Regions from separate parts of the Streptomyces sp. NPDC047079 genome, predicted to be linked through region 2. Evidence: riboswitches for the same ligand, from Rfam matches in the RefSeq annotation. Region 2 holds a riboswitch; the other holds the start of a gene.

Region 1 (15,726 bases), on a different contig from region 2:
GCGTGCGACGATGTGCGGCATGCCGCAGCCGCCCCCCGTTCGGAGCACAACCACGCGACCCCCGCGTCCGGACGCCTCCATGTCGTTGCTCACCAACGTCATGGACCACAGCCTCGACGACGGATACGCCGAAGCCGCCGCTCGGAAGAAGGCCGACGGCGCCGGCGGTATGCCCAGGACGGTGCGGGCCAGGCTCGTTCTGGCGGCCGGGTTGGTGCTCGCCGGCCTCGTGGTGACCGTGGGCGCCGCGCAGGCCCGTATCGCGGCCCCGACGGTCGCCAAGGAGCGCCAGGAACTCATCGACCGCATTCAGCGGGAGACGGCGGCCGCGGACAAGCTCGAAGCCACGGTCGACGAGCTGCGCGACGACGTCAGCGCACGGCAGCGCGCGGCCCTCAAGAGCGGCGTGGGCGGCGACGACCTGGTGGGGATCCTCTCGGGGGCCGTCGCCGTGCACGGACCCGGCGTGAAGCTCGTCGTGAACGACGCCAAGGAAGCCACCACGGGCGGTGACGGAAATCCCCGGGAGACCTCCGGCTTCTCCGACACCGGGCGCGTACGCGACCGGGACATGCAGCGCGTCGTCAACGGGCTGTGGGAGTCGGGGGCCGAGGCGATCGCGATCAACGGACAGCGGCTGACATCCCTGTCGGCGATCAGGGCGGCGGGTGACGCGATACTGGTCGACAACAGGCCGCTGGTGCCGCCATACACGGTGCTCGCGGTGGGGGACGGCCAGCGGCTCAGCACCAGGTTCCAGAACAGCGCCGACGGGCTGTACCTGCATGCGCTGCAGCAGAACTACGGGATCCGGACGGGCATTTCCACCGAGGCCGACGTCCGGCTGCCCGCCGCACCGAGTGTGATCGTACGTACAGCACAACAGAGCACAGAGAAGGGCACATCGTGATCGCCGTACTGGGCCTCGTCGTCGGAGTCGTGGTCGGCCTGCTGGTCCGGCCCGAGGTTCCGGCGGTCGTCGAGCCTTATCTCCCGATCGCCGTCGTGGCGGCGCTGGACGCCGTGTTCGGCGGCTTGCGGGCCATGCTCGACGGAATCTTCGACGACAAGGTCTTCGTCGTGTCGTTCCTGTCGAACGTCGTGGTGGCGGCGCTGATCGTGTTCCTCGGCGACAAATTGGGTGTCGGCGCGCAGCTGTCGACGGGTGTCGTGGTCGTCCTCGGGATCCGGATCTTCTCCAACGCCGCGGCGATCCGCCGGCACGTGTTCCGGGCGTGAGGCCGATGAGCAACGAGGACGCGACCCCCAGGCCGGAGCAGGGCGCCGGGAACGAGGGGGATCCCAGGCCGGAGCAGGACCCCGGACGCGAGCAGGGAACCGGGCCGGAGCAGGAGTCCGGGCAGGAGCGGGAACCAGGGCCCGAGCACGAGGAGGGTCCCGGGCACCGGCTGCGCAGGGAGCTTCCGCAGGAGGTCCCCGCCACGGCTCCCGGGACCGCGCGGGCACCCAAGGGGACCGACGGTTCCGGGGCCGAGCTGACCGGTCGTCAGCGTCTGGTGAAGGAGCTGTGGCCACCGCGGGTCACCCGGGCCCAACTCATCGTCGCGCTGTTGCTTTTCGGCCTGGGTTTCGGTCTGGCCGTGCAGGTCGCCTCCAACAGCGACGGAAGCAGCGCCCTGCGCGGCGCACGCCAGGAAGATCTTGTCCGCATCCTCGATGAACTGGACAACCGCACCCAGCGTCTTCAGGACGAGAAGCAGGGTCTCCAGGATCAGCGGGCCGAGCTGGAGAACAGCTCGGACCGTGCCGAGGAGGCCCGCAAGCAGACCGCCGAGAAGGAGAAGCAACTCGGCATCCTTGCGGGCACGGTGGCGGCACAGGGACCCGGGATCACGGTGACCATCGAGGACAGGAAGGGAACGGTCCAGGCGGACATGCTGCTCGACGCGATCCAGGAGCTGCGCGCGGCCGGCGCGGAGGCCATAGAGGTGAACGGCGTACGGGTCGTCGCAAGTACCTACCTGTCGGATTCCGGGAAGAGTGTGAGCGTCGACGGGAACAAGATCACCCAGCCCTATCGTTTCAAGGTCATCGGCAAGCCGCAGGACCTCGAGCCGGCGCTCAACATCCCGGGAGGCGTAGTGCAGACCCTCGAGAAGGAGCAGGCCACCGTCACCGTGGAACGTTCGACGAAGATCGTCGTGAACGCCTTGCGAGCGGCGAAGCAGCCTGACTACGCTCGGTCGTCATCCCCGTGAACCGGGGGTGCATGGAGCCCATCCGCCGAGGGCATCAGGTTGCGGGGGGTCGGCGCACCGAATGGGTGGTGCGTGGTGGAAACTGTCTGGTGGATACGGACGTTGTGAGGATGTCCGGGTCGGCCGGTGTATGCAATCAGGGTTCGTCCTGCCCCACGGGCGGGTCTGTTTCGGTCAAGGGGAATCGCCCGTGAAGTTGTTTGCGAAGTTGTTCGGCAAGAGCGCGCGAGAGGGCAGCGACAACGCGACTGCCCGTCATCGCGCACAGCCGCGAGACGCGGAGGGCCAGCGCCCGCTGTTCCGGGACCAGGTCGCTGGTCCGGGTGGTGACATTTCCGGAGGTCAGGGCGCGCCGTCTGTTGACCCTGGTATGTCCGGCCCCATAGGTTTCGGGGACATGTCGGCCCTGGTGTGTACGAGGTGCGGCCACCGCAACGCGGAGAACAGCCGCTTCTGCTCCAACTGCGGCGCGCCGCTTCGAGCCGGGGCGGTTCCGGAGCGTGCGTCGGAGACGACGTCCACGATCTCCATTTCCGGTCTGGAGGCGTACGACGCGGAGGCAACCGGCCAGACGGCCGTGCCCGCGCTCTCCCCGGAGGCGCAGGCGGCGGTCGACGCGCTGCCGTTCGGCTCGGCGCTGCTGGTGGTGCGCCGCGGCCCCAACTCGGGCAGCCGCTTCCTGTTGGACAGCGATCTGACCACGGCGGGGCGTCATCCGCAGAGCGACATCTTCCTGGACGATGTGACGGTGTCGCGCCGCCATGTGGAGTTCCGTCGCGGCCCCGACGGTTCGTTCACGGTCGCCGACGTCGGCAGCCTCAATGGCACGTATGTCAACCGTGAGCGCATCGACCAGGTCCTGCTCCACAACGGCGACGAGGTGCAGATCGGCAAGTACCGGCTGGTCTTCTACACCAACCAGCGGGGCATCTGACCCGCCCCCAGACTCCGTCCGGGGGGACCCCCAGGGAAGGTCCCATGCTTCACACACCGAGCGGCGGTGCCGACAGCGGCACCGCCGCCCCGGACAGCGGGCTGATGAGCATCGGCAGCGTGCTGAACGTGCTGCGCGAGGAATTTCCCGAGGTCACCGTCTCCAAGATTCGTTTCCTGGAGTCGGAGGGGCTCATCGAGCCGCAGCGCACCCCCTCGGGGTACCGCAAGTTCAGCGCACGGGACGTCGAGCGCCTCGGTCAGGTGCTCAGGATGCAGCGGGACCACTATCTGCCGCTCAAGGTCATCCGTGAGCATCTGGACGCCTTGGAGCGCGGTGAAGAGGTGCGATTGCCTTCCCTGGGCCGTCCGCGTGACACCGGCGACGGAGGAGAGCTGCTCGGGGACCTCCTGGCCGAGCCCGAGGCCGCCCCGGCCGCGCGGATCGACCGTGAGGAGCTGATGGCAGCCGCCGGGATCAGCGCCGGGCAGCTCGCGGAGTGGGAGTCGTATGGCCTGGTCACACCCCATGTGGAGGGGATGTACGACGCCGAGGCCGTCACCGTGGCCACTCTGCTGGCCGAAATCGGCCGGCACGGCATCGAACCGCGTCATCTGCGGGTGATGAAGGCCGCCGCGGACCGCGAGGCGGGCCTCGTGGACCAGGTGGTGGCCCCCCTGCGCCGTCACCGCAATCCGCAGACCAGGGCGCACGCCGAAGCCCGTACGAAGGAGCTGGCCGGACTCGCGGTGAAGCTGCACGCGGCGCTGGTGCAGTCCGCTCTGGGCGTGCGCCTGCCCTGACCCGGGGCGTTCGCCGACGGCGGATCGGCCCGCCGTCCTGTGCCCGACTACCCAAACATCCCGACCACGGCCTAGGGTTACTGTGTGAACGAGCTCGATGTCGTAGGTGTCCGGGTCGAGATGCCCTCCAACCAACCGATCGTGCTCCTGCGTGAAGTGGGAGGCGACCGCTACCTCCCCATCTGGATCGGCCCCGGGGAGGCGACGGCGATCGCGTTCGCCCAACAGGGCATGGCCCCCGCCAGACCGCTGACCCACGACCTGTTCAAGGACGTGCTGGAAGCCGTCGGCCAGGAGCTCACGGAAGTACGCATCACGGATCTGCGTGAGGGCGTCTTCTACGCGGAGCTGGTCTTCGCCAGCGGCGTGGAGGTGAGCGCTCGCCCATCCGATGCCATAGCGCTTGCCCTGCGCACCGGGACGCCGATCTACGGCAGTGACGGGGTGCTGGACGACGCGGGTATCGCGATCCCGGACGAGCAGGAGGACGAGGTCGAGAAGTTCCGCGAGTTCCTCGACCAGATTTCTCCGGAGGACTTCGGTACGAGCAACCAGTGAGGGTCGCTGCGGGGCCTGTGGGCCGGGGTGGGGGCAGGAGGCGTGGCCGCGCCGTGTTCACGGTGCCCATGGGCGGCCTATGGCGGCCGCTTCCGTGGTCGTGACCGTGTGCGGGTGGGGCGCGACTGTGGGGTCAGGTGCTGGAGAGCCGTTGCGCCCCCGCCGGAGGGCCTCGCGGCATCTCCTGATCCTTGGCCAGAGCATTCGGCTAGCCTTTCCCCGCGGAAGGGCACGGGAAACCACTCCTAGGGTGATTATCACTCGGCGTGCCGAGTGTGGCGATCGTTGACGCACCCCTGGTGACTGCCTACCGTCGAGAAGGCAGGTCAAGGACGGAGGTCGGCGTGAGAAGCAGCGGCGACGGTACGGCAGGGGGTGCCCCCGGACGCAGTCTGGGGGAGAGCGGTCCGTACCCTCCCCCAAGCTCTCGGCTCCGCTCGAGCAGGGGGTGTCCCCAGCACGGTGACGCGGCCGGCTCCTCCCCCCAGCGGCCGACGGCGGTGCCCGCAGACGCCGAGTCGGCCTCCGAGCACCTCGGCTATCGCGGCCCCACGGCATGTGCCGCCGCGGGCATCACCTACCGGCAGCTGGACTACTGGGCCAGAACGGGTCTCGTCGAACCGAGCGTGCGCCCCGCCTATGGGTCGGGGACCCAGCGCCTCTACAGCTTCCGTGACGTCGTCGTCCTGAAGATCGTCAAGCGTTTCCTCGACACCGGCGTGTCCTTGCAGAACATCCGCACCGCCGTCCAGCACCTCAGGGAGCGCGGTTTCCGTGACCTGGAGCGGATGACGCTCATGAGCGACGGCGCGACGGTGTACGAATGCACCTCCCCGGACGAGGTCCACGCCCTGCTCCAGGGCGGACAGGGAATCTTCGGCATTGCCGTAGGCGTCGTGTGGCAGGACGTGGAGAACGCGCTGTCGCAGCTGCACGGCGAGCGGATCGACACCGGCGAGACGATCGTCGGCCACAACCCGGCGGACGAGCTGGCCCGGCGCCGCAATCGGGCCGTCTGACACGCCACGCGGCGACCGGGCGTTCGGGCGCCTCCAGTGCTCGACCGGGGTGCGGCGGGGGGCGTCCGGGACGCGCCGCACACTCCCGGCCGCATTGTCAGTGGCGTGGGGCAGCATCGGAGATGTGAGAACCGCGCCCACGATCCTGCATCTCGACATGGATGCCTTCTACGCCTCGGCGGAGCAGGCATCCAAGCCGAGCCTGCGCGGAAAGGCCGTCATCGTGGGAGGGCTGGGGCCGCGAGGAGTGGTGGCGACGGCGTCGTACGAGGCGCGGGTCTTCGGCGTGCACTCCGCGATGCCGATGGCCCAGGCACGCCGGCTCGCGCCGAACGCGGCCTATCTGGTGCCGCGCTTCGGGTTCTACCGGCAGATCAGCGAGCAGGTCATGGGACTGCTGCGGGCCTTGTCGCCGCTGGTGGAGCCCTTGAGCCTCGATGAGGCCTTCGTGGACCTGGAGGCCGGGGGAGTGGCCTGGGACGAGGAGTCTGCCCGGCTCGTGGGGGTCAGGCTGCGCGCTGACATCCGCTCGGTCACCGGGCTGACGGGCTCGGTGGGACTGGCCGCCTCCAAGATGCTCGCCAAGATCGCCTCCGAGCAGGCCAAGCCGGACGGCCTCGTGGTGATCCGGCCCGGCACCGAGCGAGCGCTGCTCGGGCCGTTGTCGGTGCGCACGCTGCCAGGGGTCGGGCCCGCGACCGGGGACCATCTGCGGCGGGCGGGGATCACCACGGTCGACGATATCGCCGAGGCAGGTGAGGACGAACTCGTCAGACTGCTGGGCAAGGCCCATGGACAGGCCCTGTACGCCATGGCCCTGGCCAGGGACGAGCGGCCCGTCGTCGCGGAGCGGGAGGCCAAGTCGGTGTCGGTCGAAGACACGTATGACGTCGACATCCACGACCGGGTCCGGGTCGGCCTGGAGGTACAGCGGCTCGCGGACCGTTGTGTGCGGCGGCTGCGGGACTCCGGACTCTCGGGAAGGACCATTGTGTTGAAGGTGCGCCGATACGACTTCTCGACCCTGACCCGCTCCGAGACCCTGCGCGGACCGACGGACGACCCCGCGGTGGTGCGCGAGGCGGCCGCGCGGCTGCTGGACTCCGTGGACACCACCGGCGGGGTCCGGTTGCTCGGCGTCGGCGTCAGCGGGCTCGCCGACTACACCCAGGAGGACCTGTTCGCCCAGGCTCACGTGGCCGCGGGGGAGGCGGTGGCCGAGGACCAGCCGGAGGCGGACGCAAGCGCCGAGTCCGCCGAAGAGAACGCGGGGGCACCGACCGAGCCGGTATGGCGTGCCGGGCAGGACGTGCGCCACACCGACTACGGGTACGGGTGGGTGCAGGGCAGCGGGCTGGGCAGGGTGACCATACGGTTCGAGACGCCCGACTCGGAGCCTGGGCGCGTACGCACGTTCCGCACCGACGATCCCGGGCTGGAGCCGGCGGAACCGCTGCCCTTGGTGCCGCGAAGACCCGGGGCCGCCGACGTGCCATCCACGGCTACGGGCAGCGGGGCTTGACGACTCCGAAGTGCCGTCGGGCGACGCGACTGCGGAAGGCGGTGCGCCGACCGCCCGGAAACAGCCGGTGCCGGACCAAGCCTTTTCCCTGGGCGGCGGGCGCCCGATCGAAGGGCGTCCCCTGTCAGGTCCCGTCCGGCTCCGCGAGCCGCCCGAAGTCGCGGTCCGGCGGGGCCGGCGGCGGGGCCATGTCGAGGCCGTAGTGGTGGTAGAGCTGAAGCTCCTGTTCGGGGGAGAGGTGCCGCCCGACGCCGAAGTCGGGCGCCTCCTTGATCAGCGCACGTTCGAAGGGCACGTAGAGCGTGCCCTCGACCAGCCGGCTGGGCTCCAGCGGCACGAACGCGTCCCTGCTGAACAGGCCCGTCCGTATAGCCGCCCACTCCGGCACCCCGGTCGCGTCGTCGAGATAGACCTCGTCGATCGTGCCGATCTTGACGCCGTTGCGGTCGAACGCCTTGCGGCCGATAAGATTCCGCGGATCGATGTCGGTCTGCACGGTCCCTCCAACAGGTCGCAACACATCCGTAAGCACTACGAAAGAGCACATTCAGCACCGCGGCCACTCGAAGGTGCCCTGGCTGTCCCCGCTGGTAGTCTGGCAAGCGGCTGCTGACCCCGCGCGGGAGAGTCCTTCGGAGCGATCCGAGGGCGCCGAAGGAGCAAACCCTCCCCGGAATCTCTCAGGCACACGTACCGCACGGACGAGGTCACTCTGGAAAGCAGGGCGGGCGTCGACGGCTCCCGCTCTCACCGACGGTGAAAACCGGAGCGCCTTCGGGCGGACCGGTGAAGCTCTCAGGTCAGATGACAGAGGGGGAGGCCGTCGGGGTACCCGCGCCGAGGTGCCCCTCGAAGGTCGCGTCAGACCAGGAGGCCTCCGCAATGACCGCCCATCGCATTCCGCTCTCCGAGCTCGAGCAGGGAACGCCCTTCGAGCAGCGCCACATCGGTCCCGACCAGGAGGCGCGGGCCAAGATGCTCGCGCACGTCGGCTACGCCTCGCTCGACGAGCTCACGGCCGCAGCGGTCCCGGATGTCATCAAGAACGCCGACGCCCTGGACCTGCCGGGCGCGCGCACCGAGGCCGAGGTGCTGGCGGAACTGCGCTCGCTCGCCGACCGCAACCAGGTCCTCGACTCCATGATCGGCCTGGGGTACTACGGCACCTTCACGCCGCCGGTGATCCTCCGGAACGTGATGGAGAACCCGGCCTGGTACACCGCGTACACCCCCTACCAGCCGGAGATCTCGCAGGGCAGGCTCGAGGCGCTGCTCAACTTCCAGACCGTGGTCGCCGACCTCACCGGTCTGCCGACCTCCGGTGCCTCCCTGCTCGACGAGGGAACGGCGGCCGCCGAGGCGATGGCGCTGTCCCTGCGCATGGGCAAGAACAAGAAGGGCCTCTTCCTGGTCGACGCGGACGCGCTGCCGCAGACCGTCGCCGTGATCCGGACCCGCGCCGAGCCCACCGGCGTCGAGGTCGTCGTCGCGGACCTCAGCGACGGTATCCCCGCCGAGGTCGCGAAGCGGGAGATCAACGGCGTACTGATCCAGTACCCGGGCGCCTCCGGTGCCGTACGCGACATCAGGCCGGTCATCGAGCAGGCCCACGAGCTGGGAGCGCTCGTCACCGTCGCCGCCGACCTGCTCGCGCTCACCCTGCTGACCTCCCCCGGTGAGCTGGGCGCGGACATCGCCGTCGGTACCACCCAGCGCTTCGGCGTGCCGATGGGCTTCGGCGGCCCCCACGCCGGCTATATGGCGGTGCGCGACAAGTTCGCCCGGAGCCTGCCCGGCCGGCTCGTGGGAGTCTCCGTGGACGCGGACGGGCACAAGGCCTATCGGCTCGCGCTTCAGACGCGGGAGCAGCACATCCGCCGTGAGAAGGCGACCAGCAACATCTGCACCGCTCAGGTCCTGCTCGCGGTGATGGCCGGGATGTACGCCGTCTACCACGGGCCCGAGGGCCTGCGGAGCATCGGGCGGCGCACGCACCGGTACGCCGCGATCCTGGCCGCCGGGCTCACCGCCGGCGGGGTCGAGGTCGTGCACGGCTCCTACTTCGACACACTGACCGTGCGGGTGCCGGGCCGGGCCGGCGCGGTCGTCGCCGCCGCGCGCGAGCAGGGCGTGAACCTGCACCTCGTCGACGCCGACCATGTGTCGATCGCCTGTGACGAGACGACCGGCCGGGCCCAGCTGGGTGCCGTCTGGACCGCGTTCGGGGTCGAGGGCGATGTCGCGGCGCTGGACGCGACGACCGAGGACGCACTGCCGCAGGCGCTGCTGCGCAGCGACGACTACCTCACCCACCCGGTGTTCCACCAGCACCGTTCCGAGACCGCGATGCTGCGCTACCTGCGCAGGCTGGCCGACCGTGACTACGCGCTCGACCGCGGCATGATCCCGCTGGGCTCCTGCACCATGAAGCTCAACGCGACCACCGAGATGGAGCCGGTCACCTGGCCCGAGTTCGGGCAGGTGCACCCCTTCGCACCCACCGACCAGGTGCAGGGGTACCTCACGCTCATCGCCGAGCTGGAGGAGCGACTCGCCGAGGTCACCGGCTACGACAAGGTCTCCCTCCAGCCCAACGCGGGTTCGCAGGGCGAGCTGGCCGGTCTGCTCGCGGTGCGCGGATACCACCGCGCCAACGGCGACGAGCAGCGCACCGTGTGCCTCATCCCCTCCTCGGCGCACGGCACCAACGCCGCCAGCGCCGTTATGGCCGGTATGAAGGTCGTCGTCGTGAAGACCGCGGAGGACGGCGAGATCGACATCGAGGACCTTCGCGCCAAGATCGAGCAGTACCGCGACGAACTGGCGGTGCTGATGATCACCTACCCGTCCACGCACGGCGTGTTCGAGGAGCACGTCGCCGACATCTGCGCCGCCGTGCACGAGGCCGGCGGCCAGGTGTACGTCGACGGCGCCAACCTCAACGCTCTGGTCGGGCTCGCCAAGCCGGGCCACTTCGGCGGCGACGTCTCGCACCTCAACCTGCACAAGACCTTCTGCATCCCGCACGGCGGCGGCGGTCCCGGCGTCGGCCCGGTCGGTGTGCGCGCGCACCTGGCGCCGTACCTGCCCAACCACCCGATGCAGCCCGCGGCCGGTCCCGAGACGGGCGTCGGCCCGATCTCGGCCGCTCCGTGGGGCTCCGCGGGCATCCTGCCGATCTCGTGGGCGTACGTCCGGCTCATGGGCGGCGAGGGGCTGAAGCGGGCCACGCAGGTGGCGGTGCTCTCCGCCAACTACGTCGCCAAGCGCCTCGAGCCGCACTACCCCGTGCTGTACACCGGACCGGGCGGCCTGGTCGCGCACGAGTGCATCATCGACCTGCGCCCGCTGACCAAGGCGACCGGCGTGAGCGTCGACGACGTCGCCAAGCGGCTGATCGACTACGGCTTCCACGCGCCGACGATGTCGTTCCCGGTGGCCGGCACGCTGATGATCGAGCCGACGGAGTCCGAGGACCTCACCGAACTGGACCGGTTCTGCGACGCGATGATCGCCATCCGCGCCGAGATCGACAAGGTCGGCTCGGGCCAGTGGCCCGCCGAGGACAACCCGCTGCGCGGCGCCCCGCACACCGCGGCGGCGCTCGGAGGCACCTGGGAGCACGCGTACACGCGGGAGGAGGCCGTCTTCCCGGCCGGTGTGTCCGCCGCCGACAAGTACTGGCCGCCGGTGCGTCGCATCGACCAGGCCTTCGGCGACCGCAACCTCGTCTGCTCCTGCCCGCCACTGGACGCTTACGACGAGTAACCGGGGTCGGACATGCGTCGGGGCCGGTGCGGAGCGTATGTCTCCGGCCGGCCCCTTGTATGGCAGGGCCCCGAGGCCCCGCTCATGAGCGGGCAGCGACTGTCCCTCGCGTCACGGGGCAGCCCCTGTCCCTTGGCGCGCCGCTCAGGCGGCCGTCATCACCTGGTCCGTGCCCAATGGGCGGTGCGGGGCGATGATCCGGCCGTCGGGCAGAAGCTCACCGGTGTCCTCGAAGAGCAGAACGCCGTTGCACAGCAGGCTCCATCCCTGCTCGGGGTGGTGCGCCACGAGACGGGCGGACTCCCGGTCGGCGGATTCGGCGGTCGGGCACGGTGGCTGGTGTTGGCACATGGTGGATGGGATCTTTCGCTCTGGCGTGATGGGTGAGATGGCTGTCGTGTCTGTCCTGCGGCTCGTCGCGTCCTTCATGGCCGCCCCCCGTTGGCGATTCGTGGCGGGACCCAGTGTTGCCCTACGGCCGTCAGTCCGCAGGCATTTCGCTGCACCGGCCCTCACAGGTTCATGACGCGTCACCCGCGCGGGCGGTTCAGCTCGAACCACTGTCCCTTCGGGTGGTTTGCGATGGCCGGAAGGGGCTAGAGGAGTAGTTCTGAAGTACCCAGTGATCGAAGGAAGTTGTCGGACCTGCACGCTACGTTGAGCGTATGACCTATGTAGAGGGCAAGATCGAGCGCATCAGGCCGCAGCAGTTCCACGAGACCATCGGCTTGGAGGACTGGCGTGTGCTGGGCGAGGGGGCGTGTGCGTACTACCGCACCGGGTCGTTCACGGTCGGCGCCCGGCTCGTGCAGGCGATCAGCGAGTTGCCGGGCGTGAGGGACGGGCACCCGGACGTCGACCTGCGGCACGAGGGTGTGACCGTACGGCTGATCACGATCACGGACGACTACTACGGGTTGACCGAGCGGCACATCGAGCTGGCCCGGCGGATCTCGGCGGTGGCACGCACGTTGGACATTCCAGCCGACCCGTCAGCCGTGCGGACCGTCCAGGTCACTGTTGACGCCCTCGCCGTTCCCGACGTGGTGCCCTTCTGGCGTGCCGTGCTCGGCTACCAGGACCGTGCGAACAGTGGCGAGGACCTGGTCGACCCGCACCGCCGCGGGGCACCGTTCTACTTCCAGTCGATGGACGCACCACGCCCGCAGCGCAACAGGGTCCACGTCGACGTCTGGGTGCCGTACGACCAGGCCGAGGCTCGGATAGCCGCGGCGCTCGCTGCCGGCGGCCGCCTGGTGAATGATGGCGACGCGCCGTCGAACTGGGTGCTGGCCGATCCTGAAGGGAATGAGGCGTGCGTCGGCGTGGCGGGCTGGATTGCGCCAGACGGCGGCCGCCCGTGAAAGCCCCTGCCCGACGATCTTGGGCACCCACCCTGGGTCTCCGAGCGGACCATCAGTGTTCGGAACTACTCGTCTGGTCCCTGCGGGCGGGCGGCACTTGGTCCCCCCGTGGGAGCGCGGTGGGGCACGGACGTGCGAGGGCTGCTGCGGTGTGCGGCGACGCGCGCACGGAACGTGCCCCGCAGCCGTTTCCGGCGGCGGGGCACGGGTGGGAGGACGGGTCTGTGGTTATGCGGGCGAGCCGAGCAGCGGGGCCGGCGTCATCCGCAGGGTGAGGACCGGCAGCAGGTCGGCGACGCGGTGCGGACGGTGGGCCGCTATGCCGGGCGGGGCCGGGGCGAGCGGAACCAGGAGATCGGTCGGAGCCAGGGAGCCGGTCGCGCCGTCGGCCGCGCAGTCGCCGTGCAGCCACAGGGTGAGCATGTACAGCTTCGGGACGGACAGCAGCCGGGCCTGGTAGGGCTGGGTCACCGCCTCCGCCTGGCGCAGAGCGCGTTCGGTGGCGGCGATGTAGGGACCCTCGAAGAAGTGGGAGAACGCCCAGCCGTCAGGGGTCAGCATGGTGTCGGCGGCGGCGACGGCGCGCTCCCCGCAGCGGATGAGGAAACGCCATCCCGCGAGCCGGGTGGCCGACGCGCCCGCGGGGGTGATCGCGTCCAATATGTGCACGGGCAGCGGCAGTTCGGCAGTCGCGGGTCCCTGGGCGGCTCGCAGGGACGGAGTACGAGCCTCCTGGACCGCGGTGGGGGAACCGAGTGCCGTGAGGACGGAACGAAGAGCGGGCGCGGGTGCCGGGGGGACATGCAGCAGCATGGTGGGTCGCCTCTCATTCGACAGGCACGGTGGCGCGGGGGCGGGGCGGTGCGAGAAGGGCGGGCGGACAGCGCTGTCAGCTCTCGGGGTCAGAGGAGCGGGGGAACTGTGCCCGGACGAATGGAGGCGCATTGACGACAGGGCTCAGAACCGCGCTCGCCAACTCTCTCTGCCCCGTTCGGGAAGTTTATACGACACATGTTCATGCGATGTTTCGTCTAGTCATCCGGGGTGTGACATGCAAGGGGATATCCGGTCGCTGACAAGCGGTATTCGTCCCGATCCCAAGGGGTCCTACCCGCCGCTACCTCGGATTACTCTCCCGTAACGGTCGGCCGATTCTCGTCGGCGTTTGTCACGACGTGGTTGCATCGTGAAACTGCACCCGGCCGCATGCCTCGGGAATGTGCCCGGCGACGCTGCCCGCCCAGCCTAGCGGGTGGCGGCCGCACACGGGGACGTTATCGATCGCGTTGCCGGGGCATCATCCTCCGTGACCCAGGACAGCAGCGGCCGGAACGTCGGCCTGCCCATCCTAGGAGGGACGTACTCGATGGGAGAGAAGGTCGTGGCAGGGGCGTTCGACCTGTCCGATCGTCAGCGCTACCGCGACAAGCTCAGGCAGTGTCTGACGGGACTTGCGCGACTGCTGGAGGAGGAGAGGTTCGATCGCCCGAAGAACCTCATGGGTCTGGAGATCGAATTGAATCTCGCCGGACCCGACGGCATGCCGAGAATGATGAATGCGCAAGTGCTGGAAAGGATTGCCAGTCGCGATTTCCAAACAGAACTCGCCATGTTCAACCTGGAAGTCAACATAGCTCCACACCGGCTGGGTGGCAGAGTATTCGACCGGCTTGCCGAGGAGCTGCGCACCTCGCTCGCCTATGCCCACCGGAAAGCGAACGAAGTCGACGCCGGCATCGTGATGATCGGAATTCTGCCGACGCTCGACCGCGACGACCTGGTCTCTTCCAACCTATCCGACGTCGACCGGTACACCCTGCTCAACGACCAGATCGTGGCCGCCCGCGGCGAGGACTTCACCCTCGACATCGACGGGGTGGAGCGGCTTGTGTGCACCTCCCGTTCGATTGCGCCCGAAGCCGCCTGCACCTCCGTCCAGTTGCACCTCCAGGTGACCCCGGGACGCTTCGCCGATGTGTGGAACGCGGCGCAGGCGGTCGCGGCGGCGCAGATCGCCCTGGGCGCGAACTCGCCGTTTCTGTTCGGGCGCGAACTGTGGCGCGAGTCCAGGCCGCCGCTGTTCCAGCAGTCCACCGACACCCGGCCGCCCGAACTCCAGGCCCAGGGGGTGCGGCCGCGCACCTGGTTCGGCGAGCGCTGGATCACCTCGGCCTACGAGCTCTTCGAGGAGAACCTGCGCTACTTCCCGGCGCTGCTGCCGATCTGCGACGACGAGGATCCCTTGCGTGTCCTCGACGAGGGAGGCACACCCAAGCTCGCCGAACTCGTCCTGCACAACGGCACGGTGTACCGCTGGAACCGGCCCGTGTACGGAGTCGCCGACGGTGTCCCGCACCTGCGGGTGGAGAACCGGGTACTGCCCGCCGGACCCACAGTCACCGACGTGGTCGCCAACGCGGCCTTCTACTACGGCGTCGTCCGCGCCCTCGCCGAGGACGCGCGGCCGGTGTGGACGCGGCTGCCGTTCGAGGACGCCGCCGCCAACTTCGACAATGCCTGCCGCTACGGCATCGAGGCACGACTGCGCTGGCCGCGGCGCGGGCGGTACGGCGGAACCACCGAGGTGGATGCCGTGGACCTGGTGCGTGACGAACTGCTGCCGCTCGCCGCGGCGGGGCTCGACGCCTGGGGTGTCGAACCGGCCGACCGGGACTTCTACCTCGGTGTGATCGAGGAGCGGTGCCGGCTGAGGGCCAACGGCGCGACCTGGCAGGCCGCCACCTTCCACCGGGCCCTGGAACAGGGGCTCGACCGGGACGCCGCGCTGGCCGCCACGACCCGGCGGTACGGCGAGCTGATGCACGCGGGCGAGCCGGTGCACACCTGGCCGGTCGGGTTACCGGAACCGGTGCTGCTGGGCTGAGCGGTGCCCCCGGCCCCTGCTTCCCGCTGAGGGCCGGGGGCGCTCCGGACCCGACGGCGTGCGTGACCTGCCGACGGTTCCGAGGCGCGAGGTTCCCGCGCGGTGAAGTCCCATGAAGCCTCTCTGAAGCCCCCTGAAGCCTCTCCCTGGTTGAGCCCGTACCGTGAAGCAGCCGTATGGCAGAACAAGGGAGAGGCAGGTGCGCCCTGCACGGCGTCCTCCCCCCACGGCCTGTCGCGCACGATCTTCGTCACTTCTGCCGGGACCCTGGCGGGGCGAAGATGGGACGAGGCGGGATCGTTCAGTGCGCAGCAGGAGGCGGGAGTGCAGGTGGAGGCAGGGTCAGTGGCCGATTCTTTTCCGGCGGAACGGCCGACGCGACGGATTCTCCGTGACGAGACGCTGCTGGTGCTGGCACTGTCTCTGGGCGCGAGCGGGGTTTCCGCGCTGATCAGCTTTGTCGGCTCGGTCACCAAACCCGGGGGGCTCAAGGAGCAGGCGGCCACCCTCAACGCCTCGGCCGCGCCCGGCCGTCCCTGGCTCGATCTCGTCTGGCAGCTCTTCGGGATCACGACGGCGCTGGTGCCGGTCGCGCTCGTCGCGCACTTCCTGCTGCGTGAGGGCGCGTCGCTGCGCACCCTCGGCTTCGACCGCA
Region 2 (15,726 bases):
CACTTGGGGACGAGGAAGAAGATGCTGAAGACCACCAGGACGATGACCACGAGCATCACTGCGGCGGCGATCAGCCGCCTGATGAGATAAGCGAGCACAGCTTACGGCCCGCCGCGGACCGCGGGCCACCTCCGGTCTCCCCACTGCCTCGAGAGCGTGGGGGGACCCCCAGGTGGCCCGCGGTCACGCCGCGCCGGCCTTCACCTGCCTTTCGTGCCGTTCGGCGGGTGTGCCGGGGTTTACTTCGCGGACTTCAGGCCCAGGTTGACGAAGTCGTACTCACCGCTGTACGCGTTGGTCGTGTACACGTTCGCCAGCCGGTTCGAGCGCCAGTTGATGAACTTCTCGAAGACGAAGGGCAGGTAGTAGCCGCCCTCCATGACCTTGTGGTTGATCTGCGTGGCGATCTGGGCCTGCTGCGAGGTGTCCGTCGCCTTGGTGTACTGGTCGAACAGCCCGTCGATCGTCTTGTCCTTGATCAGGGCGTAGTTGTTGTTACCGCTCTGCGCGATGTAGGAGCTGTTCCACAGCGGCAGACCGTAGCCCTGGACGGACGGGAAGTCCGGGCCCCAGCCCATGATGATGATGCCGTAGTTCTTCTTCTTCACGTTGTCGGGGCTACCGATGATGCCGGTGGTCTGCGAGCCGTCGTACTGGTCGATCTGGGCGGTGATGCCGACCTTCTTCAGCGACGCCTGAAGGGACTGGGCGGTGGCCACCTCGACCGGCTTGTTGTTGCGGACGGCGATGGTGGTGCTGAAGCCGCTCGGCTTGCCGCAGGCCTTCAGCTCTTCCTTGGCCTTGGCCACGTTGCCGTTCTTGTTCGCCGTGGCGAGCTGGAACGGGTCGTACTTCTGGCCCTCGGCGCCCGGCACGGACGGCGGCAGCATGTTGGTGCCGATGTCACCACCGGCGATCGGGCCACCGCGCGCGGTCTGGAGGGACACGTGGTCGGCGCCGTAGATTGCCGCGTTGCGGCAGTGGATGTTGTCGAAGGGCTTCACGCTCTGCGGGAAGACCGCGTAACGGATGTAGCCGGAGACCGGGTTGTCCAGGTTGTCCTTGTGCTGCTTCAGGGCGATGGTGCGGCCCTGCGGCGACAGTCCCGTCTGGTTGAGGTCCAGGTCGTAGTCGCCGGCGATCAGGCGCTGGTCCAGGTCGTTGGCGTTGGTGAAGAACTTGATGCTGACCTTGTCCGGGTACGCCTTGCGGACCGGGTCCGAGGACTGCTTCCAGTTGGTGTTGCGGACGAGGACGAGGTCCTTGCCCGGCGAGTACGACTGGAACTTGTACGGGCCCGAGGAGAAGGGGTGGAGCGCGTACTTGGACTTGGTGTCCTTGTCCTGGCGGACCGGGGACGCCGAGGGCAGCGCGATCATCTGGAGGAAGTCCGAGTTGGGCGCCGGCAGGTGGAAGACGACCGTCTTCGCGTCGGGCGTCTCGATCGCCTTCAGGCCCAGGTGGTCCTTGGAGGTGTCCTTGTAGGGGCCCTTGTACGCGTTCTTGGGGTCGAGCACGTTCTTCAGGTAGAGCGGGCCGCCCGAGAGGACGTCCTGCGCCCAGGCGCGCTCGATGCCGTACTTGACGTCCTGGGCGGTCAGCGGCTTGCCGTCCTCCCAGGTGAGCCCGTCACGCAGGGTGAAGGTGTAGGTCTTGCCGCCGTCCGAGACCTTGCCCATGTCGGTGGCGAGGTCCGGCTGGAGGTCGGCGCCCGCCTTGCCCGGCTCGGTCTTGTAGGTGACCAGCTGACGGCTGTAGTAGCGCATGAAGTTCCACGCCATGCCGTAGTAGCCACGCGTGGTGTCCCACGAGTCGGCGTCCTGCGCGCTCGCGAACTTCAGCTCGCCGCCCTTCTTGGCCAGCGAGGCCTGGGCGACCTTGTTGTTCGCCGCGTCGAAGCCGGCGGCGCCGTTCTTCGAGTCGTTGCCGCTGTCACCGCCGCCGCACGCCGCCGTGGTCAGCAGCGCGGCGACCACGGCCGCAGCGGCCACGGCCTGCTTGCGCCGCCCTGAGGTGCGTTGGGTAGTCACGATCTCGGATCCTCCGGATAGATGAGAGACCCCGTGCGTGTGCCACGGGTCGCTGGGGGTACGGCAGTTCAGCGGGAGCCCTTGGGGTCCAGCGCGTCGCGCACGCCATCGCCGAAGAGGTTGAAGGCAAGCACGGTGATGAAGATCGCCACGCCGGGGACCACCATGTACGTGGGGTCCGAGTCGTAGTAGTCGATCGCGTTCGAGAGCATCTGGCCCCAGGAGGCCGTGGGCGGCTTCACGCCCACGCCAAGGAAGCTGAGCGCCGCCTCGGTGAGGATGTTGGTCGGGATCATCATCGTCGTGTACACGATGATCGGCGCCACGAGGTTGGGCAGCAGTTCCTTGAAGAGGATGTAGAACCGGCCTGCGCCGAGGGAGCGCGCCGCCTCGACGTACTCGCGCTCGCGCATCGAGAGCGTCTGGCCGCGCACCACACGTCCGACGTAGGGCCAGCCGAAGAACCCGATGACCAGGATCATCACGAAGATGCGCACGCCTGTGCCGGTCAGCCCCAGCATCTGGGTCGGTATGACCGAGACCAGCGCGATGATGAACAGCAGCTGCGGGAAGGCCAGCAGACCGTCCATGATCCGGCTGATCACCGAGTCGACCCAGCCGCCGAAGAAGCCGGCGAGGATGCCGAGCACGGTGCCGAGGACGACGGCGACCAGCGCCGAGAGGAAGCCCACGAGGAGCGAGATCTGTGCGCCGTAGACGATGCGGGCGAAGATGTCGCGGCCGTTGACCGGTTCCACGCCCAGGAGGTGGTCGCCGCTGATGCCGCCCAAAGACCCCTTGGGCGTGCCGAACAGCGGGTCGATCAGGTTCTCGTGGTACGCGTCGGGATCCTGCCCGATCAGGTTCGTGATCACGGGGGCGAGGACCGCCATCAGGATCAGCACGAGCACGACGATGCCACCCGCGAGGGCGAGCTTGTCCCGCTTGAGGCGCTCCCAGGCGATACGGCCCAGGGAACGTCCCTGTACAGCCTTCGCGTCAGCACTGGCTACGGCCGCTTCCTCGGCAGCACTCGGTGCCGCTTCCGCGGTCGGCTCGTGCAATGGTGCCGTCATCTGGCAGGGACCCCTCTCAACCGGCGTTGACCGGCCCGCACTTGCCGCGGTCGGCGGCATGATCAGTCCGTCGTACACAGGGGGCGAACCCCTTGAAGCGGGAGTCTTCAACGCTTCGGCGATCCGTTGCCAGACTTGACGGTGAATGGATGCGTAAACGTGATACGGGTAGGGGGGTTCCGTTATCCGGACGTTGGGTAACGGGGTGCGGACACCCGCCAACTGGGGCAGACCGCACGAGACTCGGACCAACCTCCCGCATCTACGCGCGAAGATGAGCCGCTGCCACCGGACATGACCGGCACCCGGACGGCCCGGTTACCCACCAGGCCTGGTCCGCGTCAGTAGGCGCCGCGCACCGGCGGGTAGCCGTATCCCCCGGCCGCCGGAGCCTGGGCCGGGGAGGCGTGGGCCTCACGGTCGTAGAACGGGCGGGCGCTGGCGCGGAGCCACATCGCGACCGGGTCGTACTCGTCGGACATCGCCACGGTCGACACCGGCAGCCCCTCCGGCACCGCCACGACGGACTGCTGCATCATCGCGCGCACCGAGTCGACGGCGGGCGGGGAGGTGTCGTAGACGTCCAGGCCGATCGCCAGGTAGGGCGCGCCGAGGGCGGGCTGCACCCAGGCGCGGCGCAGCGAGCGGACGGCGGGCGTGCGGTGCGCGTTCTGTGTGAGCAGGGCGTAGAACTGCGGGATCTCGATGGCCGGTTCGGCGAGCCGGAGCGGACCGGCGGGCTGACGCTCGAGGCCGGTCGCGATGCGGCGCAGGTCCAGCCAGGGGATGCCGACTCCGCCGCCGGGAGCGTGCGGGTTCAGCCAGAGGCCGTAGTGGTCCGGGTAGAGGGTGCGGGCCACATCGAGGGCGTCGACCACCTCGTACGAGCGGCTCCAGCCGCTGGCGGAGAGTTCCTGGGCGGAGGTGACGCAGGGCGCGTAGCCGTAGCCGTTCACCTCCATGTTTCCGTACTGGGCGTCGGGCGAGCCGGCCTGGCCGTGCCAGAGCAGCATCCAGACCTGGCCGGACGACGGCGTCGCGAGTACGCGCAGCAGCGCCTCGTAGGCGTCGAAACGCCCGGGCGTCACCTGGCGCAGCATCTGCTCGACCTGCCCGGCCGCGGCCGTGCCCGACGCGCTCACCCTCTACCGCCCCTTCACGACAAGCCTGACAACCCTGACGGAGACCTTCGGTGCGGTGTGCACGGTTTTCGGCCGCGCAACCCCGACCGGGCCATTGTCCCCCGTCCGCAGGACACCGCATCCCCCCGCGTGCGGCCGCGCCGTGGGCCGGGGCCTCCGGCCGGAAGCGGGCTCGCTCCGTCCCGGCCATGAAACCAGGTTAAGGCGCCATCCTGACAGCACTCGACGCGCGCCGCCCGAGGTCGTCCCGGCACCGTGCCCCACGGGCGCGGGCGGCTCAGTAACCCTGCTGGTAGAACGGCCGCACCCGCTCCCGCAGCCACTCTCCGACCGGGTCCTGGGCCACATCCAGGAACACCATGTTCACGGGCGTCTCCACCGGCGCCTTGCCGAGCGCCCGGCCGAGCGCCTCCAGCGGGAGCGCGCGTATGTCGCCGTCCCAGGAGGAGAGTTCGACACCGATGAACATCACGGGGTCGGCGGTCTCGATCGCGGCCAGGCAGCGGCGCGCGGTGAGCACCACCCCGGTCGCCGCGAACTCGGCCGACGCGGCGGCGAGGAAGTCCACCGGGTCGTCCTGCCAGTCGGGCTCGAACAGCCGGACCCGCCCGCCACTCACGGGACCGTCCAGCGGGGTGCGCCCGGCGCGGCACAGCTCGGCCACCGCGTCCGGCGGCAGCGGCACCCCGACCACGCCGCCCGGGTTGACCGCGATGCCGATCTGCGGGGGCAGCCCTCGGGCGAACTCGACGGCGGGCGCGATGGTGTACGCCATGTGGTTGCCCACGACCTGGCGGAACTGCTCCTCGGAGCTGAACACCGGGACGTACGCCTGCCCCTCGATCTCCGTCGCGGGCAGGTCGAGCGGGCCGCTGTGCGGGCCACCGCCGCTCGGCAGCGGCACCCACAGGAAGCTGCGGCCGAGGACCTCGACGATCCGGCCGCCGGCCGAGGGGACCCCGAGCGAGGCGGAGAGGACCTCCTCCAGCTCGTTGCCCGGCCATCCGCCGTGCGGATGGGGATGTGCCTGTGCGGGGAAGTCCGCGGGAAGGTCCGCCGGGAAGTCCATCTGCTACCACCTGCTGAAGAACCGCTGCTGAGACCGGAAAGGCTAACCGGTACGGGGCCGGGCCACTCTGCGCAGTCCACGAACCGGCACGGCTCGGCTCGCCGAGCCGAGGTGGCTCAATCCGCCGAGCCGAGGTGGCCCAGCCCGCCGAGCCGAGGTGGCCCAGCCCGCCGAGCCGAGGTGGCCCAGCCCGCCGAGCCGAGGTGGCTCAATCCGCGAAGTCGATACGGCGCAGGACGTCCGCCGCTTCCCGGTCCAGGAGCACCACCGAGCCGCAGCCGTCCGGGACGGTGCCCCGCTCGACGCTGCCCAGCAGTCGGCGGGTGGCCTTGCGATGCCTGAGGAACGCGTACCACGAGACGCCCCGGCCGCGCTCGCGCTGGCCCGCCAGGGCCGTGTCCACGGTGACGTCGAGCACGAGCAGGTGGAGGGTGCCGCCTCGACGGCGGGCCGACCGGGCCAGCCAGCTGCGCACCCAGGTCTGCGCACCGCAGTCATGGACGACGACGCCTGTGCCGGACCGCAGGGCGCGGCGCAGGCCGGCGTAGTGGGCGAGGCGGACCAGGGGGCGGTAGACCGCGTAGGGCAGGAAGCGGGACAGGCGCGCGTCCCAGCGGTCGCGGACGTCCTGGGAATCGATCCGCGCGCCGCGCACGGCACGGCGCATGAGAGTGGACTTGCCGCTGCCGGGCAGACCCGTGATCACGACGATGTCGCTCGTGCCGAAGGTGAGCCCCCGGGTGCCGCGCCCGGCGTGGTCGCGCAGGTCGCGCACCGTGGCCGCCCGCGGCGGCCGGTGGGCCTGACGGGCCGGGGAGCCCGGCTGCCCGGGCACCGCGATGCCCGAGGTCGTCGCGTACGCCGTCGTCCTGTTCACCGTGATCGTCCTCCCCTGGGGGTCAGGAAGTCCCATCCCCGTCGAGTGTAAAGAGAAGGTAATGCGCGGTCTCTCGTGATTCCGTTCTCGTAGCGCCACAAGCCGGTTACAGATGCGGCCCTGCCACGATCGGACGAGGCGTGCAATGATGTGCCCGCCAACTGCATACCGGCCGCTTGAATCCGCGCGGGAGAGTCCCGGGTCCGTACCTCTTCCGTACGGCTGCCCGGGCGCCGAAGGAGCAAGTCCCTCCCTTGAATCTCTCAGGCCCCGATACCGCGCGGGCGAGGCACATCTGGAAAGCGGGCCGCTTCAGGTGGCTCCACCCAAGGTGCAAGCCGTGACGATCCGCCCCGCGACGTCATGGCGAACCTCTCAGGTTCCGATGACAGATGGGGAGGAACGACCTCGTCCTCCCCCACGCCCTGCTTCGCTCGCGCGCGGGGACCCCATCGCCCTGGGAGCACAACCCATGAGCAGCAGCCCCCTGCGCCGTACCGCGCTCGATGCCCTGCATCGTTCGCTCGGCGCCACGATGACCGACTTCGCGGGCTGGGACATGCCCCTGCGGTACGGCTCCGAGCGCGACGAGCACGTCGCCGTCCGAACCAAGGCGGGCCTCTTCGACCTCTCGCACATGGGCGAGATCGCGGTGACCGGTCCCGAGGCGGCGCGGCTTCTCGACCACGCGCTGGTCGGCAACATCGGCTCCGTCGGCGTCGGCCGCGCCCGCTACACCATGATCTGCCGCGCGGACGGCGGCATCCTGGACGACCTGATCGTGTACCGGCTCGGTGAGCGGGAGTACATGGTCGTCGCCAACGCCTCCAACGCCCAGGTGGTCCTGGACGCGCTCGTGGAGCGGTCCGCGGGCTTCGACGCCGAGGTGCGCGACGACCGGGACGCCTACGCGCTCATCGCCGTCCAGGGCCCGGAGTCCCCCGGCGTCCTGAAGTCCCTGACCGAAGCCGACCTGGACGGCCTGAAGTACTACGCGGGGCTGCCCGGCACGGTCGCGGGCGTCCCGGTGCTCATCGCCCGAACCGGCTACACCGGTGAGGACGGCTTCGAGCTGTTCGTCGCACCCGAGCACGCCGAGAAGCTGTGGCGGGCGCTGACCGAGGCGGGCGCGCCGGCCGGACTGGTCCCCTGCGGCCTGTCCTGCCGGGACACGCTGCGCCTGGAGGCGGGCATGCCGCTGTACGGGCACGAGCTGACCACCTCACTGACCCCCTTCGACGCCGGGCTCGGCCGGGTCGTCAAGTTCGAGAAGGAGGGCGACTTCGTGGGGCGCGCCGCGCTCCTCGAGGCCGCCGAGCGCGCGGAGAAGAACCCGCCGCGCGTCCTCGTCGGCCTGGTCGCCGAGGGCCGTCGCATCCCGCGCGCCGGATACCCGGTCGTCGCCGGCGGCGAGGTGATCGGCGAGGTCACCTCCGGTGCCCCCTCCCCCACGCTGGGCCGGCCGATCGCGATGGCGTACGTCGACGCCGCGCACTCCGCGCCCGGCGCCGCCGGGGTCGCGGTGGACATCCGGGGCAGCCATGAGCCGTACGAGGTCGTGGCACTGCCGTTCTACAAGCGTCGGAAGTAGACACTGGGCCCGGGCCGGACGTGACGTCGCACCCGTCCGCCCTGCTCACCAGCGTCTTCAGCAGTACCCCCTACACCACCACTCCCCCGCGTACAGGAGAATTCAGGCCATGAGCAACCCCCAGCAGCTGCGTTACAGCAAGGAGCACGAGTGGCTGTCGGCCGCCGAGGACGGCGTCGCGACGGTCGGCATCACGGAGCACGCGGCCAACGCGCTCGGCGATGTCGTGTTCGTCCAGCTCCCGGAGGTCGGTGACACGGTGACCGCGGGCGAGACCTGCGGCGAGCTGGAGTCGACCAAGTCGGTCAGCGACCTCTACTCCCCGGTCTCCGGCGAGGTCACGGAGATCAACGAGGATGTGGTGGACGACCCGTCGCTGGTGAACTCCGCTCCCTTCGAGGGCGGCTGGCTGTTCCGGGTGCGCGTCACGGAGGAGCCGGCCGACCTGCTCTCCGCGGACGAGTACACCGAGTTCTCCGGCAGCTGAGGAACCGTATACATGTCGATTCTGAACACGCCCCTGCACGAGCTCGACCCGGATGTCGCCGCCGCCGTCGACGCCGAGCTGCACCGCCAGCAGTCCACCCTCGAGATGATCGCCTCGGAGAACTTCGCCCCGGTGGCGGTCATGGAGGCCCAGGGCTCGGTCCTCACCAACAAGTACGCCGAGGGCTACCCGGGCCGCCGCTACTACGGCGGCTGTGAGCACGTCGACGTGGTCGAGCAGATCGCCATCGACCGCGTCAAGGCGCTCTTCGGCGCCGAGCACGCCAATGTGCAGCCGCACTCCGGTGCGCAGGCCAACGCCGCCGCGATGTTCGCGCTGCTCCGGCCCGGCGACACGATCATGGGTCTGAACCTCGCGCACGGCGGGCACCTGACCCACGGTATGAAGATCAACTTCTCCGGCAAGCTCTACAACGTGGTCGCGTACCACGTGGGCGACGACGGCACCGTCGACATGGACGAGGTCGAGCGCCTCGCCAAGGAGAACCGCCCGAAGCTGATCGTCGCGGGCTGGTCGGCCTACCCGCGGCAGCTGGACTTCGCCGCCTTCCGCAGGATCGCGGACGAGGTCGGCGCATACCTCATGGTCGACATGGCGCACTTCGCCGGGCTGGTGGCCGCGGGCCTGCACCCGAACCCGGTCCCGCACGCCCACGTCGTCACCACCACCACCCACAAGACGCTGGGCGGCCCGCGCGGTGGCGTGATCCTGTCCACGGCCGAGCTGGCCAAGAAGATCAACTCCGCGGTCTTCCCGGGGCAGCAGGGCGGTCCGCTGGAGCATGTGATCGCGGCCAAGGCGGTCGCCTTCAAGGTCGCGGCGAGCGAGGACTTCAAGGAGCGGCAGCGGCGGACGCTGGACGGCGCCCGTATCCTCGCCGAGCGTCTGGTCCAGGACGACGTCAGGGCCGTGGGCGTGGACGTCCTGTCCGGCGGCACCGACGTGCACCTCGTCCTGGTCGACCTGCGTGACTCCGAGCTGGACGGGCAGCAGGCCGAGGACCGCCTCCACGAGGTCGGCATCACGGTCAACCGCAACGCGATCCCGAACGACCCGCGCCCCCCGATGGTCACCTCGGGCCTCAGGATCGGCACGCCGGCCCTGGCGACCCGCGGCTTCACGGCCGAGGACTTCGCCGAGGTCGCGGACGTCATCGCCGAGGCGCTGAAGCCGTCCTACGACGCCAAGGCGCTGAAGGCCCGGGTGAAGGCCCTGGCCGACAAGCACCCGCTGTACCCGGGCCTCGCCAAGTAAGTCACCTTCCGGCCGGCACCGCGCACACTGGAAAGGAGCGCGGTGCCCGGCCGGCCCCTGCACCACCCCCGTATTGAGGAGTCCCCGTGGCCATCTCGGTCTTCGACCTGTTCTCGATCGGCATCGGCCCGTCCAGCTCCCACACGGTCGGCCCGATGCGCGCGGCGCGCATGTTCGCCCACCGCCTGCGCAACGAGGGCCTGCTGGATTCGGCCGCGTCCGTGCGCGCGGAGCTGTACGGCTCCCTCGGCGCCACCGGCCACGGCCACGGCACCCCCAAGGCGGTGCTGCTCGGGCTGGAGGGCTCCTCGCCGCGCACGGTGGACGTGGAGGGGGCCGACCAGCGGGTGGAGAACATCAAGACATCCGGCCGTATCCGCCTGCTGGGTGAGCACGAGATCGCGTTCTCCTTCGACGACGACATGGTGCTGCACCGCCGCAAGGCACTCCCGTACCACGCGAACGGCATGACCCTGTGGGCGTACGACGCCTCGGGGGCCGAGCTGCTCACCAAGACGTACTACTCGGTGGGCGGCGGCTTCGTCGTCGACGAGGACGCGGTGGGCGCGGACCGCATCAAGCTCGACGACACGGTCCTGAAGTACCCCTTCCGCACCGGGGACGAGCTGCTGCGCCTGACGAAGGAGACGGGTCTGTCCATCTCCTCGCTGATGCTGGAGAACGAGCTGTCCTGGCGCACGGAGGACGAGATCCGCGGGGGCCTGCTGGAGATATGGCGGGTCATGCAGGGATGCGTGGCGCGCGGCCTGTCGCGGGAGGGCATTCTGCCGGGCGGTCTGAAGGTGCGCCGCCGCGCGGCCGTCACCGCGCGCCAACTGCGCGCCGAGGGCGACCCGCTGGCCCGCGCGATGGAGTGGATCACGCTCTACGCGATGGCGGTGAACGAGGAGAACGCGGCGGGCGGCCGGGTCGTCACGGCACCGACGAACGGCGCCGCGGGCATCATCCCGGCGGTGCTGCACTACTACATCAACTTCGTGCCCGGCGCGGACGAGGACGGGGTGGTCCGCTTCCTGCTCGCCGCGGGCGCGATCGGCATGCTCTTCAAGGAGAACGCGTCCATCTCCGGCGCGGAGGTCGGCTGCCAGGGCGAGGTCGGCTCGGCCTGCTCGATGGCGGCGGGCGCGCTGGCGGAGGTGCTCGGCGGCACCCCCGAGCAGGTGGAGAACGCGGCCGAGATCGGCATGGAGCACAACCTCGGACTGACCTGCGACCCGGTCGGCGGCCTGGTCCAGATCCCGTGCATCGAGCGCAACGGCATGGCAGCGGTCAAGGCCGTCACGGCGGCCCGCATGGCGATGCGCGGCGACGGCTCGCACAAGGTCTCCCTCGACAAGGTCATCAAGACGATGAAGGAGACCGGCGCCGACATGAGCGTGAAGTACAAGGAGACCGCCCGCGGCGGGCTCGCGGTGAACATCATCGAGTGCTGAGCAGACAGGCCCTGACCCGCACGTTCCGGAACGGACGCCTTCCCCGCTCATGGATGTGTTCGCGTGGTGCGGGGCGTCGGACCGACTGTCAGAGTGGTGACGCCCTGGGCCGGGTGGACCCTAGCGCCGCCGATGTCGGCTGATCCGGACGGCCCCGACCGGATCGGGATCCGCAAGGTAGGCAAGGTGGGAATGTTCCTCCGCCGGCGCCCCCGCCGGTGACACCCGGCAACGGACAACGGCAGGGCCCGGCAGACGGATCTGCCGGGCCCTGCCGCACCGTGATCACTCTCACCGGGATTTCCCGTACCTCACACGAGAGCCCACCAGTACCAAGGCCGGTAACGGGGGGCGTGAGAGGGCCGGAGGCCGGACCTGCCCTTCCCTGTGGGGCAGGTCCGGCCCTAGACGAACCGTCCGCTCAGGCCGGTCGCGCCGAGACCCCGGGGGCAGTCGGCCTTGGCGTACTCGTAGCCGATGGCGCTGCGCTTGGCGACGCCGCCGCCGCACTCGACCGTGACCCTGATGTCGCGGCCCGCGCCGGCGCAGTTGAGGTGTCCGCGGCCGTGGCCGGCGTACCAGTCGGTCCAGCCGCTGCAGGAGGACGGGTAGGAGGCGGTCACGGTGGGGGCGGCGACCGCGGGGAAGGCGGTGGCGCCGAGGGCGAGGGCCGTGCTGAGACCGGCGGTCGCCAGGAGTCGGCGGATGCGCATGGAGATGCTCCTCGTTCGTGGTCGGTGGGTGGTGCCCGGTCCGGCTCGCTGTCCGGCGGGGCGTCACCGAGACTGCTGATCGGCGGCGGCGCGGGGCAAGGGGTGCCGGCCGTCCCGGACAGGGGACGGCTGTCCGGGCTGGTCAGGGAGTTGTCCGGGGCGGATCCGGACGGCGGGACATGGCGGGATCCGGCGTTGTCCCCGCTTTCGGGGGCGCAGCAGGATGACGTTCATGAGGAACCTGGGGGATCTGTCGCCGTACGAGGCCCGGGACCCGGCCGGCTTCGTCGAGTCGATGCGGCGGCTCAAGGAGCGGTCGGGGCTGACCTACCGCGAGTTGGAGGTGAAGGCCGCGCGCAACGGGGACACGTTGGCGCGCAGCACGCTGGCGGACGCCCTGGGGCGGACGAACCTGCCCCGGCCCGATGTGCTCGCCGCGTTCGTCAGGGCGTGCGGGGACGGGGAGCGGATCGGGGTGTGGCTGGACGCGCGGGAGCGGATCGCCTCGGGGGCGGTCGAGCCGACGCCGGTGGAGGCCGGACCAGGCTCCGGCGCCGAGGAGTTGACCTCCCCGAAGCCGCCGCCGTCATCGCCCTCGCGCCGGATCCGTACGGCCGTCCTCGTCGCCGTGTGCGTCGTACCGCTGGTCGGGCTGGGACTGTGGTGGCTGCTGCCCGGCGGGGGCGACGGGGGTTCCGGCGACGAGCGCGCGGCGGCTCTCAGCGGCTGGGTCACCATCCGGCCCGCCCGTACGCCGGAGTTCTGCCTCACCGACGGCCGCGACCGCGCGGGGGCCTACGCGAACGCCGTCGCCGTCCAACTCCCGTGCGCGCAGGCGACCGTACCGCGCACGTATCTCGAACCGGCCGGTGAGAACCTGTACCGCATCCAGTGGCACCACCCGCAGGAGGGCAAGGGCTGCCTCACGGTCCTGAACACCGGCCCGGTCAAGGGGATGCTGGAACCCCGCAACGACTGCACCCAGGGCACGCTCTTCCGGCTCGAACCGGTCGGCGACGGGTTCCGGTTCCGCGCGGTCGGCAGCGGCCGGTGCGTCGGGGTCGCCGACGCGAAGGAGGGGGCGGAGGCGTCGGAGCGACGGTGCGGGGACTCGGCGGACGAGCGGTTCCTGGTACGACGGGACTGAGCGGTACTTGTCGTGGTCGGCCATCACCACGTCGGTTCGGTGGCCGACCGCGGCTGACGCTTCCGCTGAGGGGGCATACCCCGGGTACCAGGGTGAACAAGGCAGTGATCCCTGTCCCCCACGAGCACTTCAGGGAGCGCCCATGCTGCGAGGCATCGACGTCAGCGCGTACCAGTCATCCGCCTACGACACGGACGGCCTCTCCTTCGTCTTCATCAAGGCGACGGAGGGGCGTTCGTATGTGAACCCCAAGCTCACCGCCCAGACCAAGACGGCCCGGGACGCCGGGTGCGTGGTCGGCTTCTACCACTTCCTGTGGCCCGGGAACATCCCGGCCCAGGCCGAGTACTTCGTCTCCAAGGCCCCGGAGAGGGCGGGCGACGTGCTGGCCGTGGACTGGGAGACCACCGGCGACGGCACTCACGCGAGCAACGCCGAGAAGGACCGCTTCATCCGCCAGGTGAAGCAGCTCCGGCCGGACAACCGCGTCATCCTCTACACCAATCGCAACTTCTGGCTCACGATCGACACCACTTCCTACGCCGGGGACGGTCTGTGGATCGCCGACTACGTCACCGCGGGCAAGCCCCGCATCAAGGCGCCCTGGCGCTTCCACCAGTACACCTCCGACCCCGTGGACAAGGACGTCGCCGACTTCACGAGCAAGGCCGCCCTCCGGGAGTGGGCCACGAGCGCCTGAACCGCTCGCCCGGCCCTCGACCCCGCCCCTACCGGCCCGCGTTGAGCGGCACCTCACCCGGGACTGACGCCTGGGCGGGCCCGGCGAACCGGTCGGCGAGGCGCCCGGTGGCTCGCCGACCGTTCCCGGTGGTTGGTGGGGACGGGCTTATCCGCGGAACTCCGGGGTGCGCTCGGGGGACGCCTCCGCCAGGGCCTTGGTGACGGCGTCGACGCCCGCCCTCAGGCCGTAGACAGGAGTGGGGGGCTGCTGGCGCCAGGAGTCGTCGATACCGCCGGCGTCGACCGTGTCGAAGCCGAGCTCGTCGATCAGGGCCCGCACCGTGCGCTTCGCCGCCTCGTCGTCGCCCGCGACCGGGAGCGCCATCCGGTCGGGGTCGCCGGCCGGGCGGGGGGCGTCCAGGATGTCCCGGGCGTAGGTGCCGTTGAAGGCCTTGATCACGGGATGGCCGATCTGCCGTTCGGTCCAGCGGCTCTCGGTGAGGCCCTCGTCCTCGATCGCCGGGATCCGTCCGTCCCGCTCCTTGGGGTAGTAGTTGCCGGTGTCGATCACCGCGACGCCCTCGGCCGCGCCGTCCAGCAGCCCGGACGGCAGGTCGGGTACCGCCTTGACGGGGATCGTGATCACGACGACCTCCGCGCCGCGGGCCGCCTCCTCGACCGTGACGGGTGTGGCGCCCGTCTCCTCGGCCAGTGCGGTGAGCGTGTGGGGGCCGCGGGAGTTGGCGACGGAGACGTCGTGCCGGAGGGCGGTGAGCCTCCGGGTGAGGTTGCCGCCGATGTTGCCCGCCCCGATGATGCCGATCTTCATGACGCGCCTCGCCCTTCCGGGGGTCCCTGTGCTTGCACAGCGTTCGTGAGGAACACCAACCGAGGGGTCGTCCGGGCTATTCCTGGTTCGGGCCGAACGGCTGACGAGGGGCGGCCGTCCCTGGCCGGGCGGGCGCCCCTTCGTCATGGACTCACTTGTTCAGGTACGTCCAGAACTCGTCGAACGACAGGACCTTGTCGCCGTTGAGGTCGCGGGACTTGATGACGGCCTCGGCCACCGCCTCGGTGACGTTCCAGTCTCCCCCCTGGGCCAGGGCGGACCGGAACTCGGAGGCGGTGATGAATCCGTCACCGTCCACGTCGATCCGGTCGAACTGCCTGCGTGCTTCCTCGATGTCCGCCACCGATCCGCCCCTTCTTGGTGCCTTTGCCGTCGTACGGCCGTCCTACTGACGGAGGTCAGATTAACGGCCCGCCCTCGCCCTCGGTGCGGCGACCACCCAGGCGAACTCCAGGTGCGGCGGCGCGGGGTCACCTTCAGCGCGGTCTCGCCGGCGCGGCAGCCGAGCGGGGGCGAGCCGGTGTGGGCCCAGGTGTCGGCGGGGCACGCCCGCCGACTGCGGGCGTTCCAGGCGTCCGGTTACCGGCCGGTGGGGCCGGAGGCGCTGTTCGTCGCCCGCTGACCCCGGCGCCCGGCAGGGGCGTCAGCGGTAGACGCCCGTGTGGCCCAGCGAGTAGCGGCCCGGCTGCGGATAGACCGCGAGGCCGTGTGGACCGCTGCCCACCTTGATCCGGGCGAGCTGCTTCCCGGTCCGCGTGTCGATGGCGTACACCACGGAGTTGTACCGCCCGGACAGCCACAGCACGGTGCCGTCCGTGGAGACGCCACCCATGTCGGGGCTGCCGCCGCCGGGCAGGCGCCACTTGGCGCTCAGCTTGTTCTTCGGGAAGTCGAAGACGGAGATGGTGCCCTCGCCGCGGTTGGAGATGTACATCACGCGGGAGTCGCGGCTGACGTAGAGACCGTGCGCACCCCTGCCGGTGGCGAGGAAGGACGGCTTGGCGAAGGTGTCGCCGTTCAGGATCCACACTCCGTCGGCCACCATGTCCGCGATGTAGAACCTCTTGCCGTCCGGGGAGATCTTGACGTCCTGCGGCATGGCTCCGTGGAACGGCAGCTTCTGCTGGCCCGTCACCTCCATCTTCGCGGTGTCGACCTTGAGCAGCTCGCCGCTGAACTCGCAGGAGACGACGAAGTAGCGGCCGTCGATGGAGAAGTCGGCGTGGTTGACGCCGTAGCAGCTCACCGGAAGGGCCTTGACCACCTTCATGGTGTGCGCGTCGCGGAAGACCAGCCGGCGGTCCTTGGAGGCCATCACGACCGCGTACTTGCCG

Evidence for each region. A riboswitch is a leader RNA that binds a small molecule or an ion and turns the genes downstream of it on or off. The one in region 2 is predicted to bind glycine.
Region 1: linked by a shared signal. The riboswitch ahead of gcvP (aminomethyl-transferring glycine dehydrogenase) and the one ahead of gcvT (glycine cleavage system aminomethyltransferase GcvT) in region 2 are both predicted to bind glycine.

What each region holds. Positions count from the first base shown of each region.
Region 1 is NZ_JBEYUZ010000044.1:3,542-19,267, forward strand. Features, by position in the region: gene ABZ823_RS29530 (DUF881 domain-containing protein) at 11-910, shown strand; gene ABZ823_RS29535 (small basic family protein) at 907-1,239, shown strand; gene ABZ823_RS29540 (DUF881 domain-containing protein) at 1,245-2,219, shown strand; gene ABZ823_RS29545 (FHA domain-containing protein) at 2,281-3,153, shown strand; gene ABZ823_RS29550 (MerR family transcriptional regulator) at 3,198-3,956, shown strand; gene ABZ823_RS29555 (bifunctional nuclease family protein) at 4,041-4,514, shown strand; gene ABZ823_RS29560 (MerR family transcriptional regulator) at 4,859-5,533, shown strand; gene ABZ823_RS29565 (DNA polymerase IV) at 5,658-7,055, shown strand; gene ABZ823_RS29570 (PRC-barrel domain-containing protein) at 7,180-7,551, opposite strand; glycine riboswitch at 7,666-7,761, shown strand; gene gcvP (aminomethyl-transferring glycine dehydrogenase) at 7,938-10,823, shown strand; gene ABZ823_RS29580 (DUF5999 family protein) at 10,968-11,174, opposite strand; gene ABZ823_RS29585 (VOC family protein) at 11,489-12,187, shown strand; gene ABZ823_RS29590 (hypothetical protein) at 12,416-13,000, opposite strand; gene ABZ823_RS29595 (glutamate-cysteine ligase family protein) at 13,554-15,071, shown strand; gene ABZ823_RS29600 (type II CAAX endopeptidase family protein) at 15,396-15,726, shown strand, end outside.
Region 2 is NZ_JBEYUZ010000009.1:24,902-40,627, reverse strand. Features, by position in the region: gene ABZ823_RS14610 (ABC transporter permease) at 1-98, opposite strand, end outside; gene ABZ823_RS14605 (ABC transporter substrate-binding protein) at 240-2,030, opposite strand; gene ABZ823_RS14600 (ABC transporter permease) at 2,099-3,106, opposite strand; gene ABZ823_RS14595 (enhanced serine sensitivity protein SseB C-terminal domain-containing protein) at 3,448-4,248, opposite strand; gene ABZ823_RS14590 (enhanced serine sensitivity protein SseB) at 4,526-5,317, opposite strand; gene ABZ823_RS14585 (AAA family ATPase) at 5,526-6,200, opposite strand; glycine riboswitch at 6,372-6,483, shown strand; gene gcvT (glycine cleavage system aminomethyltransferase GcvT) at 6,667-7,785, shown strand; gene gcvH (glycine cleavage system protein GcvH) at 7,895-8,272, shown strand; gene glyA (serine hydroxymethyltransferase) at 8,285-9,547, shown strand; gene ABZ823_RS14565 (L-serine ammonia-lyase) at 9,634-11,001, shown strand; gene ABZ823_RS14560 (hypothetical protein) at 11,406-11,714, opposite strand; gene ABZ823_RS14555 (XRE family transcriptional regulator) at 11,947-12,861, shown strand; gene ABZ823_RS14550 (glycoside hydrolase family 25 protein) at 13,004-13,561, shown strand; gene ABZ823_RS14545 (NAD(P)-binding domain-containing protein) at 13,709-14,518, opposite strand; gene ABZ823_RS14540 (EF-hand domain-containing protein) at 14,523-14,735, opposite strand; partial or broken gene ABZ823_RS14535 (GNAT family N-acetyltransferase) at 14,886-15,014, shown strand; gene ABZ823_RS14530 (hypothetical protein) at 15,036-15,726, opposite strand, start outside.